2 regions of the Polaromonas sp. UC242_47 genome follow, and region 2 is predicted to be linked to the other one. Evidence: riboswitches for the same ligand, from Rfam matches in the RefSeq annotation. Region 2 holds a riboswitch; the other holds the start of a gene.

Region 1 (3,403 bases), 1.3 Mb from region 2:
GCGCGGACGAGGGCACCGGTGCGGCGGAATCAACACTCATGACGAACTCCTCTTTTCAATGCTTGTGCGACACGCTCTTTGAGCCTGTTTACGCTCTCCATGGGGCCGCGCAGATGACTTTTCGGGATGGGCTGCAAGGCGCGGTGCGCCGCCAATAGCGAGCTATTGGCAAGCGCCGCAACGCAGCAGACCGCCCGAAAAGCCACCTGCCCTCCGGGTTGGGGCGAAATCGGGCGATTTGCCCACCAAATCCCTTGCATGGACATCAGCCCATGCGGCGAGATCTTGGCGAACAACTCATCCCGATTGCGCCCCAACGCGACCCCATGGAGAACGTAAACAGGCTCCAAGGCTGCCTGGAGGGCCTGCCCCGTTGGCAGCTCAGTGCCCCGGATTCTGCCCTGATTTTTCCGCGGCCCTGGATCTTTGGTATTTCGAAAATCAATGCCATGCGCAGCCCTTTCAAGAGGTGGGCGCAGTCTGTTCTCACCAACGCCCTCTGCCCCTCCTTATCGATACAAGATCACACCAGAAGACTTAAAGTATCGACCATTGATACCAAGGAGTTCTGATGAGCACAAGCGCTGACCTGGTGACTGCCCTGAAAAAGGAGCTCAAATCCGCCCAGATGACGTATGCAGACCTGGCGCGCGCACTCGGCATGGCCGAGTCAAGCGTCAAACGGATGTTGTCGCGGGGTGACATGCCGCTGTCGCGGGTGGATGCGATTTGCCGCGCCCTGAAACTGGACTTTGCCGATCTCGCGCGGCGGGTCGCCGACACCCAGCCTTTGCTGGCGGAACTCACCGAAGCGCAGGAAAAAGCCGTGGTGGCCGACAAGAAACTGCTGCTGACCGCCATTTGTGTCTTGTCGCAGTGGACCTTGGAACAGATCACCGGCAGCTACCGCGTGACCGAGGCCGAGTGCATCACTTACCTGGCGCAGCTGGACCGCATCGGCATCATCGAACTCAAGGCCCTGAACCGTTACCGGCTCAAACTCGCCAAGACTTTTCGCTGGCGGCCGCATGGCCCGGTGATGGATTATTTTCGCGACAACGCCTTGCTGGATTATTTTTCCGGCGGCTTTGACGGCAGCGGTGAAGGCCTGCTGCTGGTGCATGGCGCCATCAGCCGCAGCCTGGCGCCCTCCTTCATGGAACGTATGCAACGCGTGGCGCAGGACTTTGCGCAGCAGCACCAGGCCGACCAGAAACTGGCCGACAAGGACCGCGAGGGTTACACCTTGCTGCTGGCCATGCGCAGCTGGGAGTTTGAAGCGTTTGCGGCCTTGCGACGTTAAACACTTTGACAAGCCGGCCCGGCTTCGGGGAGAATCGGGCTCTCATGCAGGAGAGTGGACGCCCCCAGGCGTCCCACCGAAGGCGCAAACTCCCATACACGCTCAGGTCCCGTACTGCATGCTGAAAATAGCCGTCTGGAGAGCCTTTGCATCACCTTGATGCATCGCACCGAAGGAGCAAACCCGCAGCGCCCGCTGCGGCGTGAATCTCTCAGGTACCAAGGACAGGGGGAGCGGCAACCAACAGAACGACACCCGTTTCCGGCGTCAACACGCTATCCATTTGATAGCTAGCTGCGCCCGTTCTGCTTGGACCCACTGTCTAAAAGGTTATCAAAATGCGCGTTATTGTTCTCGGCAGCGGCCTGCTCGGCGTCAGCTCGGCCTGGTATCTTTCACAACTCGGCCATGAGGTCACCGTCATCGACCGCCAAACCTCGCCGGCGGCAGAAACCAGCCACGCCAACGGCGGGCAAATTTCGGTCAGCCATGCCGAACCCTGGGCCAACCCCAGCGCCCCGTTCAAGGTGCTCAAATGGCTGGGCAAGGAAGATGCACCGCTGCTGTTCCGCTTGCGGGCCGATACGCGCCAGTGGGCCTGGGGTTTGCAGTTCCTGCGCGAATGCACACCGGCCCGCACCCGCCACAACATCCGCCAGATCGTCCAGCTCGGCAGTTACAGCCGGGACATGTTGCAACAGCTGCGGCGCGACACCGGCATCAACTACGACCAGCGCACGCAAGGCATTCTGCATTTCTACACCTCGCAGCAGGAGTTCGAAGGCGCGCTGGAGCCTTCGCGCCAGATGCGCGAGCTGGGCTGCGAACGCCGGGTGATCTCGGCCGATGAGGCGGTGGCCATAGAACCGGCGCTGGCCACCCTGCGCAGCCAACTCGCAGGCGCCACCTACACCGCCGAGGATGAGTCGGGCGACGCCCGCAAATTCACGCTGGCCCTGGCCCAACTCTGCGAAGCGCGCGGCGTGCGCTTTTTGATGGGCCACCACATCACACGCCTGCTCAAGGACGGCAATCAGATCACCGCGGTGGAGGCCACCGATCCACAAGGCCGCTACCTGCAGCTGACCGCCGACAGCTACGTGCTGGCGGCCGGCAGTTTCAGCGCGGCGCTGGCCGAGCCGATAGGCCTGAAGTTGCCGATTTATCCCGCCAAGGGTTATTCGGTCACCTTGCCGGTGATAGACCCCACACGCGCTTACCAGGTGTCCTTGACCGACGACGAGTTCAAGCTGGTGTTCAGCCGCTACACCACGCCAGGCAGCGACGGTGAGGCCGAAGACCGGCTGCGTATCGCCGGCACCGCCGAGTTCAACGGCTACGACCGCCAGCTCAATGCGGCCCGCTGCCAGGCGATTGTGCGGCGCGTGCAGCAGCTGTTCCCCGGTGCGACCGACGTGAAGCGCGCGCAATTCTGGAGCGGCCTGCGTCCGGCCACACCCAGCAATGTGCCGCTGATTGGCCAGAGCCGCATCAGCAATCTGTTCCTGAATACCGGCCACGGCACGCTGGGCTGGACCCATGCCTGCGGTTCGGGCAAGGCGCTGGCCGACATCGTGAGCGGCCGCAGGCCCGAGCTTGATTTTGCGTTCCAGGGCGCTGTGCCCCAACGCTCGCCAGTCGCGGCTGGCCGGGTTCAGGCGCCGGTGGTGAACACCGTCAAGACGCCGGTGTAACCGTAGAGCTGGTGGCGGGCGATCTCGCCGCCAGCGAAAAAACCGACCAGCGGCACGTCGCCCAAGGCGCGCCGCACGATCTGCAGTTCGGCACTGGGCGCACCGAAGTGTGGTCCGCCGCGCCCCGAACAACTGACGTAAATCGCGCCGGCGATACGCCGGGCCGGGTGCGGCGCGGCGTCGGCGTGTAAACCGCTGAGGGCGTTGGCGACATCGAGGCTGACTTCTTCGGGCTCCAGTTCTTCGCGGATTTCGGCGCAGACACGCACCAGGTCGGCGCGCGCCGCCGCGACGTTGCGTTCGCAAAAAGCCAGCTTCATGCCCAGCATGGGCACGTCGGCAATCGCAATGCCGCTGCGCGCCGGGTCCAGGCCGATGATGTGGCGCACCACCACGTCGGCGCCAA
Region 2 (3,403 bases):
GCGGGCCGCCCTAAAAAAATTGGCCCCTTCTCCGGGTGAAAGGGGCAGCGCAACGCCGAAGGCCCGCGAAGCGACAAGCGTGGGGGCAGCTATTTATGCGTCTTTGGCAAACGCGGCGTAAGCCGCTTCGTCCAGCAGCGCGTCCAGCTGCTTGGCATCCGACAGCTTGACCTTGAAGAACCAGCCGGCGCCCAGCGGGTCGCTGTTGGCCAGCGACGGGTCGTCGCGCAGGGCTTCATTGACTTCGGTGATGTCGCCGCTGACAGGCATATAAACATCGGCGGCGGCCTTGACCGACTCCACCACGCCGGCAATGGCTTTTTGCGCAAACGTGCTGCCGACGGCAGGCAGGTCCACAAACACCACGTCACCCAATGCGTCTTGCGCATGGACGGTGATGCCGACGGTGGCGATGTCGCCGGTCACGCTGAGCCATTCGTGGTCTTCGGTGTACTTGATCATGGTTTTCTCCGTTAATTGAGGTCGTTAGAGTCGGTTGATATCAGCCGCGGAAATAGCGGTTGGGAACAAAAGGCATGGCCGTCACTTCCATGGCGACGGGTTTGCCACGCACGATGGCGTTGACTTTGGTGCCCAGCGTGGCATACGCGGGCGCCACATAAGCCATGGCGATTGGCTGGGCGATTGTCGGCCCCAGCAGGCCACTGCTGACTTCGCCGATACGCTGGCCGTCGGTATTTTGCAACTCGGTGTGTTCGCGCACCGGCACACGTTCCAGCGCGATCAGGCCCACGCGTTTGCGTGTCAGGGCCGCGGGGTCTGCCAGTTGCGCCAGCACTTTGTCGGCACCCGGAAAACCACCGGCGCGTGCGCCGCCGCTGCGACGCACTTTCTGCATCGCCCAGTTCAGGCCGGCTTCCACCGGCGTGGTGCTGGTGTCCAGGTCGTTGCCGTACAGGCACAAGCCGGCTTCCAGGCGCAATGAATTGCGTGCGCCCAGACCGGCGGGTTTGACTTCGGGTTGGGCAAGCAGGGCTCTGGCCAGTGTCTCGGCCTGTGCCGCCGGCACCGAGATTTCAAAACCGTCTTCGCCTGTGTAGCCGCTGCGTGTGAGGAAACAGTCGCAACCCGCGATCTTGAAATGACCGCCGGTCATGAAAACGAGTTTTTCAACATCGGGGGCGAGGCGCGCCAGTGCGGTAACGGCCTGTGGGCCCTGCAGTGCCAGCAGCGCCAGGTCGGGCAGGGGGATGATCTCGCAGCGGCTGCCGATTTTGGCCTGGATATGCGCGATGTCACCGACCTTGCAGGCGCCGTTGACGATGACAAAAATATCATCTCCGCGGTTGAAAAACATCAGGTCGTCGATGATGCCGCCCTCGTCATTGAGCAGCAGGCCGTAACGCTGCTTGCCGACCGCCAGGTCCATGACATCGACCGGCATCAAGGTTTCCAGCGCGGCGGCCGCATCCGGTCCGACCAGGCGCAACTGGCCCATGTGCGACACATCAAACAGGCTGGCGGCCTTGCGGGTGTGGTGGTGCTCGGCCATCAGGCCGGCCGGGTATTGCACCGGCATGGCGTAAGCCGCAAACGGCACCAGGCGTGCGCCAAGCTCTACATGGAGCTCATGCAGCGGTGTTTTCAGCAGAGGGGAATCGGTAGCGGACACAGGCGTTCTCCGGGGCAAAGCGTTATCCATGATAAAAAATCATGGGCTGCCCCTGCTGTCCGCTTTACCTGAGAGATTCACCTGGCGATGCAGGTTTGCTCCTTCGGTGGGCTGCCTTGAAGGCAGCCTCTCTCCAGTAGGGAACGTTGCCGGCAGCACATGCCCAACAACGGTTGCCAGTCCTTTTGCCTGAGCGTTCAGCACACCAGAAAGGGGGTGCATGCGCCTTCGGCGGTTTTCATGTGAAAACTCTCTCCTGACCGGGTAAGTGTAGCCCAAGCCCTGGGGGGCGTCCGCGCATGGAAGTCAATTTTTCGAGGGAGCGCCCCAAGGAAAAATGCGCTCCCTCGGCGGGCCGCGAACCCCCACGAGGTGGGCGCACCTGGGGCCCTGTTTATTTGGCGTAAACGAGGTCGCGCAGGGTCAAGGAAAGTGCCGGGAAGTAGGTAATCACCATAAGGCAGCCGAGGATCACAAGCACAAAAGGTATCAGGTGAGTGACGATCCGATCCAGCGAAATCCGCGCTACCGTGCAGGCCGCAAACAGGTTCACCCCGAACGGCGGCGTGATCATGCCCAGTGCCAGGTTGACCACCATGACCATGCCGAAATGCACCGGGTCGATGCCGAAATGCATGGCCACTGGTGCCAGGATGGGCGCCAGCACAATGATGGCGGCGCTGGTTTCGATGAACATGCCGATGATGAACAAGGCGGCGTTCACCCCGAGCAGGAACAGCGCGGGCGACTGCAGCACTTCTTGCAGCCAGCGGCCAATCGCATCGGGCACACCGGCGCGGGTGATCAGGAAGGCAAACAGCCCCGCATTGGCAATGATGAACATGATCACGGCGCTGGAGATCACGGATTTGCGCAGGACCTGCACCAGGTTCGGCAGGCTGATCTCGCGGTAAATCACCACGCCGACCACCAGTGCGTAAAACACGGCCACGGCCGCGGCCTCGGTCGGTGTGAAGATGCCGCCATAAATGCCGCCCAGAATGATGACTGGCATCAGCAAGGCCCAGCCTGCCTGCCAGGTGGCCTTGCCAAAACTCAGACGGCCGTCACCGTCGTTTTTGCCCCAGCCCTTGAGTTTGCAATACACGTAGACAAAGGCCATCAGGGCGATGCTGATAAAAATGCCCGGGCCGACGCCGGCAATGAACAACTCGCCGATCGAGACTTCCGCGCTGACGCCGTACAGAATCATGGGGATGGACGGCGGGATGATCACACCCAGTTCGGCGCTGGTCGCCTGCAAGGCTGCGGCGTAACTGGTCGGGTAGCCGTGTTTGATCAGCGCGGGGATCAGGATGGCGCCGACGGCAAAGGTGGTGGCCACCGAAGAGCCCGAAACCGCCGCAAAAATCATGCAGGTCAACACGCAGGTCATGGGCAGGCCGCCCTGAACGCCGCCGACGATACTTTTGGCAAACTCCACCAGCCGGCGCGAAATGCCACCGGTTTCCATCAGGTTGCCGGCCAGGATAAAAAACGGAATCGCGGCCAGCGGGAACTTGTTGATCGCGGAGAACATTTCCTTCACCGAGATCAGCATATTGGCGTTGCTGGCCTGAATGCCAAACACGGCCGCCAGGCCGATGGAGACGGCCACGGAAATGGTCAGTGCGAAACACACGATCATGGTGGTCAACATGACAGCGGTCATTGTGCGATTCCCTTGAAAAATACGGTGCCAGACATGCGGCGATTTGCGTTGGTTGGTGCGTGGCTCATGTGGCGGTTTCCAGTTCCTGGCGCTGGGGA

The links. A riboswitch is a leader RNA that binds a small molecule or an ion and turns the genes downstream of it on or off. The one in region 2 is predicted to bind glycine.
Region 1: another riboswitch for glycine. It lies ahead of ACHMXK_RS02175 (D-amino acid dehydrogenase); the one in region 2 lies ahead of gcvT (glycine cleavage system aminomethyltransferase GcvT).

Annotation. Positions count from the first base shown of each region.
Region 1 covers NZ_JBIOAO010000001.1:436,808-440,210, reverse strand. The annotation lists partial or broken gene ACHMXK_RS02185 (MFS transporter) at 1-40, opposite strand, end outside; gene ACHMXK_RS02180 (helix-turn-helix domain-containing protein) at 572-1,303, shown strand; glycine riboswitch at 1,341-1,430, shown strand; gene ACHMXK_RS02175 (D-amino acid dehydrogenase) at 1,642-2,997, shown strand; gene ACHMXK_RS02170 (FIST N-terminal domain-containing protein) at 2,958-3,403, opposite strand, start outside.
Region 2 covers NZ_JBIOAO010000001.1:1,705,411-1,708,813, forward strand. The annotation lists gene gcvH (glycine cleavage system protein GcvH) at 94-462, opposite strand; gene gcvT (glycine cleavage system aminomethyltransferase GcvT) at 503-1,663, opposite strand; glycine riboswitch at 1,679-1,780, opposite strand; glycine riboswitch at 1,801-1,902, opposite strand; gene ACHMXK_RS08435 (TRAP transporter large permease) at 2,028-3,305, opposite strand; gene ACHMXK_RS08440 (TRAP transporter small permease) at 3,370-3,403, opposite strand, start outside.